3 regions of the Microbacterium lacusdiani genome follow, and region 1 is predicted to be linked to each of the others. Evidence: riboswitches for the same ligand, from Rfam matches in the RefSeq annotation. Region 1 holds a riboswitch; each other region holds the start of a gene.
The links. A riboswitch is a leader RNA that binds a small molecule or an ion and turns the genes downstream of it on or off. The one in region 1 is predicted to bind thiamine pyrophosphate.

Region 1 (4,868 bases):
GACCGTGGCCGAGTCGAACGGCCCAGTCGCGGTGAGCGTGCCGACCTCCGCGCCCGACGCGGTGCCGACCTCGACCTCGTAGTCCGACTGGACCTCGGGGCTGCCGCGGTCCCACAGCACGACCTCGGCGTCGTCGCCCGTGACCACCTCGACCGGCTCGCCCCACTCGGTCGTGACGTTCGCGACGGTGGTGCCGGATGCGACGGTCGGGGCGGGCTGCAGGGACTGCTCCACCTGCTCGAGCAGCGTGCGGCTGACGCTCGCGCGGGTCTCCTCGTCGGGCTGGCCGAGCACCGAGGCGTACAGCCGCACGGTGGTCTGGCCGATCGTGACGTCCTTGGCCGTGAGCAGGTTCCACGACTCGATCCACCACTCGGACAGGGTGCCGGTCTTGATGCCGACGACGCCGGGATCGCCGATCAGCGGATTGCTGTTCTCGACCACGCCGGCGCCCGGGAGTTCCGTCTCGGGCATCGCCACGATCTCCGCGATCACGGGGTTCGCCAGCGCCAGTCTCGCGAGGGTGACCAGCGACGCGGGGGTCGCCGTGTTGTCCGGGTCGATGCCGCTCGGGTCGACCATCGTGATGCCCGACAGGCCGTGCGCCTGGAGCCACTCCGGCACGGCGAGGGCGAACGCGTCCTTCGAGCCCCACAGCTCCGTCGTCAGGCGATCCACGTAGTTGTTGGCCGAGCCGATCAGGATGCCCTCGAGCAGCTGCCGCTGCGTGAGCGTGCCGTCCACGGGCACGTCGAGCGCCGACTCGTTCGCCACGCGGTACTGCCAGTACTCCTGGCTGTCAGCGTAGTCGAACGCGTAGGACGGCCCCTGCTCGCCCACCGCGAGCGGCGCCTTCTCGAGGATCATGAGCGCGGTCACGACCTTGGCGATGCTGGCCATGGGCGCGGGCGCGGCGCTGGAGGCCGGGACCGTGCCGAGGCCCTCGGCGCCGACGGCGGCGGAGCCGTCCGCGGGCCAGGTCACGGCGAGCGGATGACCGGGCGCCGGGTCGACCGTCGCGGCCGAGACCGCGGGGGCGACGTTCGCGAGCGGCCAGAAGGCGCAGCCGCCCACGTAGCCGAGCGCGAGGACGCCGGCTGTGATCAGCGGGGCCGCGACGGAGGGGCGCCTCTCGCGGCGGGTGGGGACCAGGTCGAACGCGGGCGACGGCGCGGGGGCCGCCTCGGGCTTGAGGGCGACGGTGGCCGGGTCGATCCAGGCCAGAGCGGCGGTGTCGGTGCGGGGCGCGTCCGCCACCGCTGCGTCCGGCGCCTCGACCGCGGCGCCGGCGGCCTCCTCGAGCGACGTCGGGGTCTCCGGTGCGGGCACGGCCAGCGCCTCGGCCCCGGTCGGAGCAACCGCCGGGGGCGCATCCGTCAGCGCGGCGCCCGCCAGGGCCGTGGCCGCCTCGGTCACGGGCGCATCGGCGGTGCGCTGGTCGAAGAGCGAGCCGATGCCGCGGCGGATCGCGGGCTGCTCGGGCACCACGGGCGTCTCGGGCAGGGGGTCGATGTCGTGCGCCGTCACCGCGCGGCGCGGGCGACGCGGCGCCTCGGCGACGGGGGTCGCTGCCACCGGCACCGTGGCGACGGACGCATCGTCGATCGAGCCGCGGAGATCCTCGCGGAGATCGTCGTGGGGGGAGTCGTCGATTGCCACCCGCCTACGGTACCCGCGGATGCCGGGAGTCAGCCGGAGATCGCGGGCCCCGGCGGCGAACCTCACCCGCCGGATCGCCCTAGAATGTCCCTCACACACCACGGGAGTCCGGCGAGCCGGGCTGAGAGGAAGCGACCCGCGCTTCGACCGTCGAACCTGATCCGGATCATGCCGGCGCAGGGAGGAGAGAGATGAACACGTCCGCACCCGCCACCCCGGGCACCCGCCGCTTCACCTGGCGCGTCGTCGACATCGTCGTCGCCAGCGTCATCGCCGTGGCCTGCGCCGTGGTGTTCCTCGTCTGGAACGTCGCCTACATCGGCCCGAGCGAGCTGCTCGCGCCGCTGCTGCCCGGTCTGGGCGGCCTGCTCACCGGCCCCTGGCTCATCGCCGGGGTGATCGGCGGCCTCGTCATCCGCAAGCCGGGCGCCGCGCTCTACACCGAGCTGCTCGCCGCGGTCATCTCCGCGCTCGTCGGCAACCAGTGGGGCGCGCTGACGATCGTGTCGGGCCTCGTGCAGGGCCTCGGCGCCGAGATCATCCTCGCGATCTTCCTGTACAGGTCGTTCCGCCTGCCGGTCGCGGTGCTGGCGGGCGCCGGCGCGGGCCTCGCGGCCGGCATCAACGACCGCGTCCTCTGGTACGCGGGCGCCGACGCGCTGTTCACGACCGTGTACATCGCCTCGACCACGGTGTCGGGCGCGGTCATCGCGGGGCTCGGCGGCTGGGCGATCGTCCGCGGCCTCGCGGCGACCGGCGCGCTGAACCGGTTCGCGGCCGGGCGCGCGGTCGCCAGGCGCGTCTGACGTGACGGCCTCTCCGGCGACCGGGGCCGTGTCCCCGGCCGCCGTCGAGGCGCGCGGCTGGGGATGGCGCTACGCCAGCCGCCGCGCGTGGGCCGCCTCCGGCATCGACCTGCGGATCGACGCGGGCGAACGCGTCCTGCTGCTCGGCGCGAGCGGCTCGGGCAAGTCCACGCTCCTGCACGCCCTCGCGGGCGTGCTGGGCGGCGACGACGAGGGCGAGCACGCCGGCACCCTGACGATCGACGGGCACCCGCCCGCGGCGGTCCGCGGTCGCGCCGGGCTGGTGCAGCAGGATCCCGACACCCAGGCCGTCCTGCACCGCGTCGGCGACGACGTCGCGTTCGGCTGCGAGAACCTCGGGGTGCCGCGGCACGACATCTGGCCGCGCGTCGGCGAGGCGCTCGACCTCGTGGGCCTCGACGTGCCGCTCGACCGGTCCACGACCGCGCTGTCCGGCGGACAGAAGCAGCGCCTCGCGCTCGCCGGGGCGCTCGCCATGCGCCCCGGGCTGCTGCTGCTCGACGAGCCCACCGCCAACCTCGATCCCGCGGGCGCGATCGCGGTGCGTGACGCCGTGGGCCGCGTACTGGACCGCACGGGCGCGACCCTCGTCGTGGTGGAGCATCGCGTGGACGTGTGGCTGCCGATCGTCGACCGGATCATCGTGCTGGGAGCGGGGGACGCGGGCGTGATCGCGGACGGTCCGGTCGCCGACGTGCTGCGCGACCGGGGCGCCGAGCTCGCCGCGCTCGGCGTCTGGGTGCCCGGGATCCCGCCGCGCCACCCGGCGCCGCCGGCCGCGGCGCCCGGCGAGGTCCTGCTGTCGGGACGCGCGCTCGAGGTCGCGCGCGCACGCGGCCGCCGCGTGGCGGGCCCGCTCGACGTGGACGTGCGCGCCGGCGAGGTCCTCGGCGTCGTCGGGCCGAACGGCGCGGGCAAGTCGACGCTCGGCCGCACGCTGGCCGGGCTGCTTCCGCCGGCGGGAGGCCGGGTCGTCGCCGGGCCGGCGCTCGCGGGCGGGATCGGCGAGGCGCCGATCCGCTGGTCGTCGCGGCAGCTGCTCACGCGCATCGGGACCGTGCTGCAGTCCCCGGATCACCAGCTGCTCTCCACCACCGTCCGCCGCGAGCTCGAGGTCGGTCCCCGCGCCCTGCGCCTGCCCGAGGGCGAGATCGCGGCGCGGGTCGACGAGCTGCTCGAGCGGCTCCGGCTCGCGCATCTCGCCGAGGCCAACCCCCACACGCTCTCCGGCGGCGAGAAGCGGAGGCTGACCGTCGCCGCGATGCTGGCGACGCGTCCGAGGGTGGTCGTGCTCGACGAGCCGACGTTCGGCCAGGATGCGCGCACGTGGGCCGAGCTGGTCGCGATCATCGCGTCGCTGCGCGACGGCCGCGACGGGGCGCCCGGGGCGGGCGTCGTCGCGATCACGCACGACGCCGATGTGCTCGAGGCGCTGCACGCGCGCCGCCTCAGCCTCACGGCCGGGGTCGGGACATGATCCTTCCGACCCCGCTGGTCCCCGCCGGCCCGCTCGCCCGCGTCAACCCGGTCGCGAAGCTGGGCGCCGCGCTCCTCATGGCCGCCCCGCTGGTGCTCACGATCGACTGGGTGTCGGCGGCCGTCGCGCTGCTCCTGTCCGTGCCGCTGCTGGCGATGTCGGGTCTCGGATGGCGTCGCTTCTGGGCGCGCACGGCGCCCGTGTGGATCGCGGCTCCGCTCACCGGGGTGACCATCGCGCTCTACGGCGAGACGTCGGGCACGGTGCACCTGGACTGGCTCTTCGTGCGCATCTCGGACGGCTCTCTCGCGCTCGCCGCGGCCACCGTCCTGCGCATCCTGGCGCTCGCGCTGCCGAGCGTCGTGCTGTTCGCGACGGTCGATCCGACGGATCTGGCCGACGGCCTGGCGCAGCGGGCGCGGCTGCCCGCGCGGTTCGTCCTCGGCGCGCTGGGCGGCCTGCGCCTGGTGGGGCTGCTGGTCGACGACTGGCGGGAGCTGGAGGTCGCGCGCCGCGCGCGCGGGGTCGCGGACACCGGACGGCTGCGCCGCGTGCTGGGAATGGCCTTCGCGCTGATCGTGCTCGCCATCCGGCGCGGCTCGGCGCTCGCGACGTCCATGGAGGCGCGCGGCTTCGGCGCTCACGCGGAGCGCACCTGGGCGCGGGTCTCGCCGTGGGGCGCGCGCGAGTGGCTGCTGCTCGCGGCCGGCGCCGGGATCGGCCTCACGGCCGTGGCCGTGGCCGTCGCGACGGGCTCGTGGAACTTCATCGTCGGCCCGTCCTGAGGTCGGCTCGGGTCGCGCACCCGCGCCGACACGACCGTCTCCTCCGCGGGGACAGGCATGCCCCGTCCATGCCCGAACGCACGCGGGGCCCCGACGGGAGGTCGGGGGCCCGCGCGGCGA
Region 2 (4,868 bases), on a different contig from region 1:
CGGGGGCCGCCACGATGCCCGCGTTCTCGGTCAGCACCTCGCGGCGCTGCACCGACACGATCTTCACGGGCAGGCCCTTGGCGGTCGCGCCCGCGATCGGCGCGAACGCGGCGTTCGCGACATCCAGCTGCCCCGCGTTGAACAGCGGCACGTTGGCCGTGAACGCGTACTCGCCGTCGACCCATTCGAGCTCGGCGCCGACCTCCGCGAACGCCTCGGCGAGCTCGCCGGTCTTCTTCGCGACGGCCAGCGGGCCCTGGTTGCCCGGGTCGTTGACCCGCACGACCACCGGCTCGCCCGACCCCGCCGCGGCGTCGCCCGCCGCGGGAGCCGCGGCGCATCCGGCGAGGCTCAGCGCGACCGCCGCCAGCGCGACGATCCCGGCCGCCCTCATCGGGCCGCCTCCGCGCGCAGCGCGGGAGCCGGGAGGTAGACCTGTCCGCCGGAGGCGGCGAACTCGGCGCTCTTCTCGGCCATGCCGGCCACCGCGGCCTGCGCCGCGGCGTCTCCGTACGTGTCGCGGATGTCCTGCGAGATGCGCATCGAGCAGAACTTCGGGCCGCACATCGAGCAGAAGTGCGCGGTCTTGGCGGGCTCGGCCGGCAGCGTCTCGTCGTGGAACTCCTGCGCCGTGACCGGGTCGAGGCCGAGCGCGAACTGGTCGCGCCAGCGGAACTCGAACCGCGCCTTCGACAGCGCGTCGTCGCGCGCGATCGCGCCCGGGTGGCCCTTGGCGAGGTCGGCCGCGTGGGCGGCGATCTTGTAGGTGATCACGCCGGTCTTGACGTCGTCGCGGTCCGGCAGGCCGAGGTGCTCCTTCGGGGTGACGTAGCAGAGCATGGCGGTGCCGTAGCGGGCGATCTCGGTCGCGCCGATCGCCGACGTGATGTGGTCGTAGCCGGGCGCGATGTCGGTGACCAGCGGGCCCAGCGTGTAGAACGGGGCGCCGTCGCACAGCTCCTGCTGGCGCTCGACGTTCTCGCGCACGAGGTGCAGCGGCACGTGGCCGGGTCCCTCGACCATGACCTGCACGTCGTGCGCCCACGCGCGGCGGGTCAGCTCCGCGAGCGTGTCGAGCTCGGCGAACTGGGCGGCGTCGTTCGCGTCCGCGATCGATCCGGGGCGCAGGCCGTCGCCCAGCGAGAACGCGACGTCGTACTGCGCGAAGATCTCGCACAGCTCGTCGAAGTGCTCGTACAGGAAGTTCTCGCGGTGGTGCGCCAGGCACCATCCGGCCATGATCGATCCGCCGCGCGACACGATGCCCGTCACGCGGTCGGCCGTCAGCGGCACGTAGCGCAGCAGCACGCCGGCGTGCACGGTCATGTAGTCGACGCCCTGCTCGCACTGCTCGATCACGGTGTCGCGGTAGATCTCCCACGTCAGCGCGCTCGCGTCGCCGTCGACCTTCTCGAGCGCCTGGTAGATCGGAACCGTCCCGATCGGGATCGGCGAGTTCCGGATGATCCACTCGCGCGTCGTGTGGATGTCGTTGCCGGTCGACAGGTCCATGAGCGTGTCGGCGCCCCACTTGGTCGCCCACTGCAGCTTCGACACCTCCTCGGCGATCGAGCTCGTCACGGCCGAGTTGCCGATGTTCGCGTTGATCTTCACGAGGAAGGCCTTGCCGATGATCATCGGCTCGGACTCGGGGTGGTTGATGTTGCTGGGGATGATCGCCCGCCCGGCCGCGACCTCGCTGCGCACGAGCTCGACGTCGCACTGCTCGCGCAGCGCCACGTACCGCATCTCGGGGGTGATGATCCCGCGGCGGGCGTAGTGCATCTGCGTCACGGTGCGGCCCGGCTTGGCACGGCGCGGCTCGGGCTTCGCGCCCGCCCAGCGCTGCGAGGGCGCGCCGCGGCGCACCGCCGCGCGGCCATCGTCGCTCAGCCGGTGCCCGCGCGCCTCGTACGGCTCGGTGTCGTCGCGCGCGGCGATCCACTCGGCACGCTGCGGCGGCAGGCCGCGCTCGGGCACGCTGCCGGGACCTGCCGTGCGGTACACGCGCAGCGGCGGGTTGGGCGTGCCGTCGGGCGAGTCCTCGAGCGCGATCTCGGTCACGGGGACGCGGATGCCGTGCGCGGCGTCCTCGACCCACGCGAGCGAGTGGGAGGGGTGCTGTTCGGTCCCGTGCTCTTCAGCGGATGCGTCGCCGGGAGCGGCGGGATCGACGGGAGGGATGGATGTCGGGAGAGCGCGCGCCACCATGGGCTGTCCTCACTTCCTACGCCGGTACGAGCCGGATCAGGTTCGACGGTCTCGGGCGGTGTCAGCCCGGTCTCAGCCTCTTCCGAGGCCCCCGTGTGGTCAGGACATGTGTATCACGAGCACCGGGAGTCGGCGCAAATCGGGCCGTGCGTCAGTCGAAGGCGAGCGGGTTCCAGAGACCGGGACGGTCCAGCGGCGCGTAGCGCACATCCGCGCGGCCGTCCTGGATCGACGCGACGCACGCGAGCAGCGACACGGTCGGGTAGCCGTGCGGATGGTTGTCGCGCACGATCGCGCGGTCATCGGTCGGCGGCAGCTCGGCCGTGCGGCCCAGCACCTCGAGCCACGGGCGCCACCAGGCGGCGTCCCCGTCGGTCGGGGCCTGCTCGAAGGCCTCATGCCACGCCGCGATGCGCGGGGTCGCGGGGTCGTCGACGCCGTCGTGCGCCAGCATGTGCGTGCCCGGGGCGAGGGTCTCGCGGCGCAGCTCGGCACCGTCCCAGGACGTCACCCGCACCTCGGCGCCGTCGACCTCGACCAGGTTGAACCCGAGCGTGCGCGGCGCGCCCTCGGGCGACGACCCGGCGACCGAGGCCAGCACGATCCCGCCGCGCGACTCGAGCTCGGCGGCATCCAGTCCCTCGGGGTACCCCGCCCGGTTCAGGAGCACCGCCAGCCGGCCGCCCTCGGCGGCGAGCCAGGCGCCGCCCGCGAGCCGGTCCTGCACGCCCACGAGCCCGGGCCGGTCCGGCCACCACGCGCCGAGCGGGTTCCACGGCCGGTTCGGATCCTCGTCCCGCACCGCGAGCAGGCGCACGGGCTCCGCCGAGGACTCCGGGACGCGGACGATCGCGGTGCACATGGTTCCATTCTCGGGTTCCGCGCGGGACTCGGCTTCGACTCGCCGCGCTCGCTCAGCCCGTTTCGACTCGGCTCCTTCGTCGCTCCGCTCGACGACCACAGGGTGATGCCGCGGGGCGTCGAGGGGCGTGAGCCACAATGAAGGCGTGAACATCGTCGTGGGCGTGACCGGCGGCATCGCCGCGTACAAGACCGTGCAGCTCGTGCGGCTGCTGGTGAAGGACGGGCACGAGGTGCACGTCGTGCCGACCGACGATGCGCTGCGCTTCGTCGGTCAGCCGACCTGGGAGGCGATCAGCCGCCACCCCGTGACGACGTCGGTGCACGACGACGTGGCGCAGGTGCGGCACGTCGCGCTCGGCCAGAACGCCGACCTCGTGGTCGTCGCCCCTGCCTCGGCGAACACGATCGCGAAGATGGCCGCGGGCCTGGCGGGCGACCTGCTCGGCACGACGCTGCTCGCCACGCGCGCGCCCGTGCTGATCGCTCCCGCGATGCACACCGAGATGTGGCAGCACGCCGCCACGCAGGCGAACGTCGCGACGCTCGCCGCGCGCGGCATCCGGATGATCGGCCCCGACAGCGGGCAGCTCACGGCTGACGACATCGGCCCGGGCCGGATGAGCGAGCCCGAGGCCCTCCACGCCGAGATCGGCCGGATCCTGCGGTCGCGCCGCGATCTCGCGGGGCTGCGCTTCGTGGTCTCGACGGGCGGCACGCGCGAGCCCATCGACCCGGTCCGCTTCCTCGGCAACCGGTCGAGCGGCAGGCAGGGAATCGCGGTCGCGCTCGCCGCGGCAGACCGTGGCGCCGAGGTCACGCTGGTCGCCGCGCACGTCGACGAGTCGGTCGCGGCGCCCGCCGTCGCGCACCCGGGCATCCGGATCGAGCGCGCCGGCACCGCCGCAGAGCTGGGGGAGCGGATGACCGCCCTCGCCGGCGACGCGGACGTGATCGTGATGACCGCCGCCGTGGCCGACTATCGCGTCGCCGACGTGGCCGACCACAAGCTGGCCAAGGAGGACGGCAAGCCCACGCTCGAGCTGGTCGAGAACGCCGACATCCTCAGCGGGCTCGCGGCCGCGCGGCGTCCGGGGCAGACCGTCGTGGGCTTCGCGGCCGAGATGCCGACCGCCGACGAGACCGTGCTCGAGCGCGGCATCCGCAAGCGCCGCCGCAAGGGCGCCGACCTGCTCGCGGTCAACGAGGTCGGCTGGGAGGCCGGCTTCGAGCGCGCCGACAACACGGTCACGGTCATCGGCCCGCACGACGCGCCGGTCGCGACCGCGAGCGGCAGCAAGCGCGAGGTCGCCGACGCGCTGCTCGACGCGATCCTGGCGGTCCGCGGGGCGCCGGCGCCCGCTCAGTAGGCTCGTGCGCATGAGCACCGAATGGGCCCACCAGCCGCTGGTGGACGACGCCACGGTCCGCACGAACACCGGCCGCGGCTGGGAGGACTGGGTCGCCGAGATCGACGGGGGTCAGGGCGCCGACGCGGGCCACACCGCGATCGCGCGCTGGCTGGTCGCCGACCTGGGCGTGCGGCCCCTCGCCGCCGTTAGGCTCGGGGCATGGCGACCATCGACATCCCCCGGATCACGCTCAACGACGGCACCGCGTTCGCCGAGCTCGGCCTCGGCACCTACAAGCTGACCGGGGAGGAGGGCATCGCGGCCATCGAGGCCGGCATCCAGACCGGCTACCGCGTGCTGGACACCGCGGTCAACTACGGCAACGAGCACGAGGTCGGCGAGGCCGTGCGCCGCAGCGGGATCGACCGCGACGAGATCGTCGTC
Region 3 (4,868 bases), on a different contig from region 1:
ACGTCGTGGGCGCGGTCGCGCTCTCGATCGCGCGCCGGATGACGTCGGTCGAGCCGGCCTCGTCGGCCGCGTCGACGACGGGCATCGGGCACTCGGGGTGCACGATGACGCGCACGCCGGGGTGCTCGGCGCGCGCCCTGTCGATCTGGTCGACAGTGAACCGCCGGTGCACCGAGCAGAAGCCGTGCCACAGGATCACGCGCGCATCGCGCAGGTCCTGCTCGGACGAGCCGCCGAGCGGGCGATGGGGGTTCCACATGGGCATCTGCTCGAGCGGCACGCCCATGGCCTTGGCGGTGTTGCGCCCCAGGTGCTGGTCGGGGAAGAACAGCACGCGGCGCCCGCGCGCGAACGCCCACTCCAGCACGGTGCGCGCGTTGGACGATGTGCAGACGATGCCGCCGTGGCGGCCCACGAAGCCCTTGATCGCCGCCGAGGAGTTCATGTAGGTGACCGGGATCACCGGCAGGAGGCCGTCGGCGTCGGGCTCGTCCAGCGCGCCGTAGACGTCCTCGAGCTGCTCCCAGCACTCCTCGACCTGGTCGATGTCGGCCATGTCCGCCATCGAGCAGCCCGCCGCGAGGTTGGGCAGGATGACCGCCTGGTCGGGGCCCGACAGCAGGTCGGCGGTCTCGGCCATGAAATGCACGCCGCAGAACACGATCGCCTCGGCCTCGGGGTGGGCCTTGGCGGCGTTCGCGAGCTGGAACGAGTCGCCCACGTAGTCGGCGTGCCGAACGACCTCGTCGCGCTGGTAGAAGTGGCCGAGCACCACGACGCGGTCGCCGAGGGTCTCCTTGGCCGCGCGGATGCGCGCGTGCAGCTCGTCCTCGGACGCCTCGCGATACGCGGCGGGCAGCTCGCCCTGGCGCGGCGACCCGGTGGGGATCACGTCGCCCATCGAGGCGCCGGGGCCGTAGCCGGGGACCGTGTCGAAGGTCCAGGGCGTGGCCGCGAGGTCCGTCGAGCACGTGCTGCCCGCGGCGGTGCCGGCCACGATCGCCTGGATGCCGTGGTCCACGGACGCATCGACGGCGGGGCGCGGCGCGAGGGTCAGGGGAGAGGCGGCCATGTGAGCCCTCGCCTTCTGGTCGAAACGACACTTACTGTCGCGCCCAGATTAAGTCACATTGACCAGAACCGCAATTTCGATCACTTTCCGCTCACGCCCCGGCGTGGAGCCGCGGCTTCGACTCGCTTCGCTCGCACGGCGGTCGATGGCCAACCCGTGGTCGTTGAGCGGAGGCGCGCCAGCGCCGAAGTCGAAACGTGGCCGGATCGTCCCGGCCGGCTGGGGAGGTTCGGCGTCGTTTCGACTCCTCGCTGGCGCTCGTCGCTCAACGACCGGGGGTGAGGGTCGGCAGCAACTCCCTGCATCTACGGTCGTGCGAGCAAAGCGAGCGTGCGAGGCGCTTCTAGAAAGACTCAGCTTCCGCGTTGTAGCGGTAGAGGCGGGCGGGGCGGTGCTTGCCGGTGCGGAAGGACTCGGTGGGCACGAGCGCCTCGGAGCCCTCGAGCAGGCGGCGGAAGTTGGAGGGGTCGAGCCGGCGGCCGAGCACGGACTCGTACACCTCGCGCAGCTCTGTGAGCGTGAACTCGTCGGGCAGCAGGCCCGCCGCGATGCGGCTGTAGCCCACCTTGTTCCGCAGGCGCCACAGCGCGTACTCGGCGATCCGGTTGTGGTCGAACGCGAGCGCCGGCAGGTCGTCGACGTCGAACCACTCGACGTTCTCGGGCGCGCCGACGACCGAGCGCTGCGCGTCCACGAGGTCGGAGCGCAGCAGCGCCCAGTACACGACCGAGACGACCCGCGTCGGGGAGCGGTCGACGTCGCCGAACGTGTACAGCTGCTCCAGGTAGCTGGGCGTGAGCGCGGTGGTCTCGGCGAGCGTGCGCGACGCGGCCTCGCCGAGGCCCTCGGCCACGTCCAGCCAGCCGCCGGGCAGCGCCCACATGCCCTCGAACGGGTCGCGCGTGCGTCGCACCAGGGGGATCATCAGCCGATCCGAGTCGGGATCGGGGCGGAGCGAGAAGATCACGGTCGACACGGCCACCCGGATCTCGTCGCCCGAGGCGGTCGCGCCCCGCTCCTGATCCTGCGCATCCGGCGTCCTGCTCACCCCTCGAGCCTATGCGGTCGAGGTCGCCCGCCCGGGAGGCGCAACCCGGATAGGATCGCTCGCAGTGGCACGGGGTGTCCCCACCGGGGGACTGAGATCACACCCGTATCGACCTGATCTCGTTAGTACGAGCGGAGGGATGTCGCTGATGAGTGACGTGTATCTGTCGTCCGGTCCGGATGCGGGAGCCGTGCTGGCACGGCTGCGCGAGGACGCACCGCTGGTGCAGTGCATCACCAACTCCGTGGTGGTGAACTTCACCGCCAACGCGCTGCTGGCCGCGGGGGCGTCGCCGGTCATGGCGGACGTCCCGGGCGAGGCGCGCGAGTGCGCGCGCGTCGCGTCGGCGCTGCTGGTGAACCTGGGCACGCCGCGCGCCGAGCAGCGCGAGGCCATGCGCGAGGCGGTCGCGGCCGCCGGAGCCGCGGGCACGCCGTGGGTGCTCGACCCCGTCGGCGTGGGCGCGCTGTCCCTGCGCACGGACTTCGCGCGCGAGCTGCTCGCCGACGGCCCGGCGGTCATCCGCGGGAACGCGTCCGAGATCCTCGCGCTCGCCGGCGCGGGCGGACGCGGCCGCGGCGTCGACGCCGCCGACGACGTCGAGCAGACGGCGGGAATCGCGCGCGAGCTGGCGCGGAGCACCGGCGCGGTCGTCGCCGTGTCCGGACCCGTGGACCTGATCGCGGACGGCGGCCGGGTCGTCCGGGTCCACGGCGGCGATCCGCTCCTCACCCGGGTCACGGGCGCCGGATGCGCGCTCGGCGCGATCGTGGGCGCGGCCGTCGCGGCCGCCGGCGGCGACGCCTTCGCGGGGGCGGTCGCCGCGCACGTGCTCTACGCGGAGGCCGCGGAGCGCGCGGCCGCCGTCGCGCCGGCCCCGGGCGGCTTCGCGGTCGCGCTGCTGGATGCGCTGGCCACGGTCGAGCCCGCCGCCCTCGCGGGCCGCGAGCCGCTCCTCGCCGGAGCCGGAGCGTGAGCCGCGCGCTCGACCTGTGCACGTACGTCGTCGCCGACGTCGCCACGATCCTCTCCCGAGCCGGGCGCGATCTGGCGGCCGTCGCGGACGTCGTGCGCCGGGCGGTCGACGGCGGCGCGACGATCGTGCAGGTGCGCGGCAAGGAGCTCGGGGGAGCGGAGCTGCTCGACGTCGTCGAGCGCTCCGCCGAGGCGGTGGCCGGGCGCGCCGCGCTCGTGGTGGACGACCGGGTGGATGTCGTGCTCGCCGCGCGGGCGGCTGGCGCCCGGGTCGACGGCGTGCACGTGGGCCAGAGCGATCTGCCCGTCGACCGCGTGCGCGCGCTGCTCGGCGAGGGCGCGATCGTGGGCCTGAGCGCGAGCCGCCCGCATGAGCTCGCGGCGCTGCGCGCGCTCCCCGCCGGCACGGCCGACTACCTCGGCGTCGGTGCGATCCGCGCGACGCCGACCAAGCCCGACCACCCCGAGCCGCTGGGCTGGCGCGGGTTCGCCGAGTTCGCGGCGCTCGCGGGCCTGCCCTGTGTGGCGATCGGCGGCGTCGGGCACGGCGACGCCGCTGAGGCGCGGCGCGCCGGGGCGGCCGGGCTGGCCGTCGTGCGCGCCGTGTGCGCCGCCGAGGACCCCGCCCACGCCGCGCGGTCGCTGCGGAACGAGTGGGCGGAGGTCGCCTGATGCGCGGGCGCGAGGCGTCGACCCGCATCCCGAACGTGCTCTCGATCGCGGGCTCCGATCCCTCGGGCGGGGCGGGCGTGCAGGCGGATCTGAAGTCCATCCTGGCGAGCGGAGGCTACGGCATGGCCGCTCTCACCGCCCTGACGGCGCAGAGCACGCGCGCCGTCAGCGGCGTGCACGTCCCGCCGCCGGGGTTCGTGCGCGACCAGCTCGACGCGGTGGCGTCCGACATCCGGATCGACGCGGTCAAGACGGGGATGATCGGCGGCGCCGCGGTGATCGCCGAGGTGGTCGGGTGGCTCGACGCGCTCGCCGAGCGGCCCGCCGTGGTCGTCGACCCCGTCATGATCGCCACGAGCGGCGACCGCCTGATCGACGACGACGCGGAGCACGCGCTCCACGACCTCATCGCCCGGGCCGACGTCGTGACGCCGAACCTTCCCGAGCTGGCCGTGCTGGTCGGCGAGGACGTGGCGGGCGACTGGCCCGCCGCGCTGCGCCAGGCCCGCGCGCTGGCGGAGCGGCACGGCGTTCTGGTCCTCGCCAAGGGCGGGCACCTGCCGGGACCCGCCTGCCCCGACGCGCTCGTGTCCGCCGACGGCGTGCTCGCGGAGTTCGCCGGCCGGCGCATCGAGACGCGCAGCACGCACGGCACGGGCTGCTCGCTGTCGTCCGCGCTCGCGACGCTGTTCGCCCGCCACGGCGACTGGGTCGTGGCGACCGGGCTGGCGCGCGAGTGGCTGCGCGGAGCGATCGCCGCCGCCGAGGCGCTGGACGTCGGCGGCGGGAACGGACCGCTGCAGCACGCGCACGCGCTCTGGCGCGGCGACGGCGTCCCGCGAGCGGCCACCGAGCGGTGGTGGCGCGATGCGGCGCCCGTCCGCGCGGCCATCGACGCCGGCTCGTTCGTGCGCGGCATGACCGACGGATCGCTCGACCGCGAGGTCTTCGAGCACTACCTCGCGCAGGACGCGCTGTACCTGCGCGCGTACTCGGCCGTGCTCGCGCGCGCCGCGATGCTGGCCGGCGACGAGGACGAGCGCGCGTTCTGGGCGGCGTCCTCGGCCACGTGCATCGAGGTCGAGCTCGAGCTGCACCGCT

Region 2: linked by a shared signal. The riboswitch ahead of thiC (phosphomethylpyrimidine synthase ThiC) and the one ahead of ACYVGN_RS08960 (ECF transporter S component) in region 1 are both predicted to bind thiamine pyrophosphate.
Region 3: linked by a shared signal. The riboswitch ahead of thiM (hydroxyethylthiazole kinase) and the one ahead of ACYVGN_RS08960 (ECF transporter S component) in region 1 are both predicted to bind thiamine pyrophosphate.

What each region holds. Positions count from the first base shown of each region.
Region 1 covers NZ_BAAGXJ010000013.1:5,751-10,618, forward strand. Annotated here, with positions in the region: gene ACYVGN_RS08955 (D-alanyl-D-alanine carboxypeptidase family protein) at 1-1,659, opposite strand, end outside; TPP riboswitch at 1,750-1,859, shown strand; gene ACYVGN_RS08960 (ECF transporter S component) at 1,851-2,465, shown strand; gene ACYVGN_RS08965 (ABC transporter ATP-binding protein) at 2,467-3,963, shown strand; gene ACYVGN_RS08970 (energy-coupling factor transporter transmembrane component T family protein) at 3,960-4,748, shown strand.
Region 2 covers NZ_BAAGXJ010000016.1:31,288-36,155, reverse strand. Annotated here, with positions in the region: gene ACYVGN_RS10025 (ABC transporter substrate-binding protein) at 1-394, opposite strand, end outside; gene thiC (phosphomethylpyrimidine synthase ThiC) at 391-2,211, opposite strand; TPP riboswitch at 2,208-2,316, opposite strand; gene ACYVGN_RS10015 (NRDE family protein) at 2,363-3,073, opposite strand; gene coaBC (bifunctional phosphopantothenoylcysteine decarboxylase/phosphopantothenate--cysteine ligase CoaBC) at 3,219-4,442, shown strand; gene ACYVGN_RS10005 (aldo/keto reductase) at 4,644-4,868, shown strand, end outside.
Region 3 covers NZ_BAAGXJ010000001.1:142,497-147,364, forward strand. Annotated here, with positions in the region: gene nadA (quinolinate synthase NadA) at 1-1,072, opposite strand, end outside; gene ACYVGN_RS00720 (NUDIX hydrolase) at 1,416-2,048, opposite strand; TPP riboswitch at 2,181-2,277, shown strand; gene thiM (hydroxyethylthiazole kinase) at 2,269-3,096, shown strand; gene thiE (thiamine phosphate synthase) at 3,093-3,767, shown strand; gene thiD (bifunctional hydroxymethylpyrimidine kinase/phosphomethylpyrimidine kinase) at 3,767-4,868, shown strand, end outside.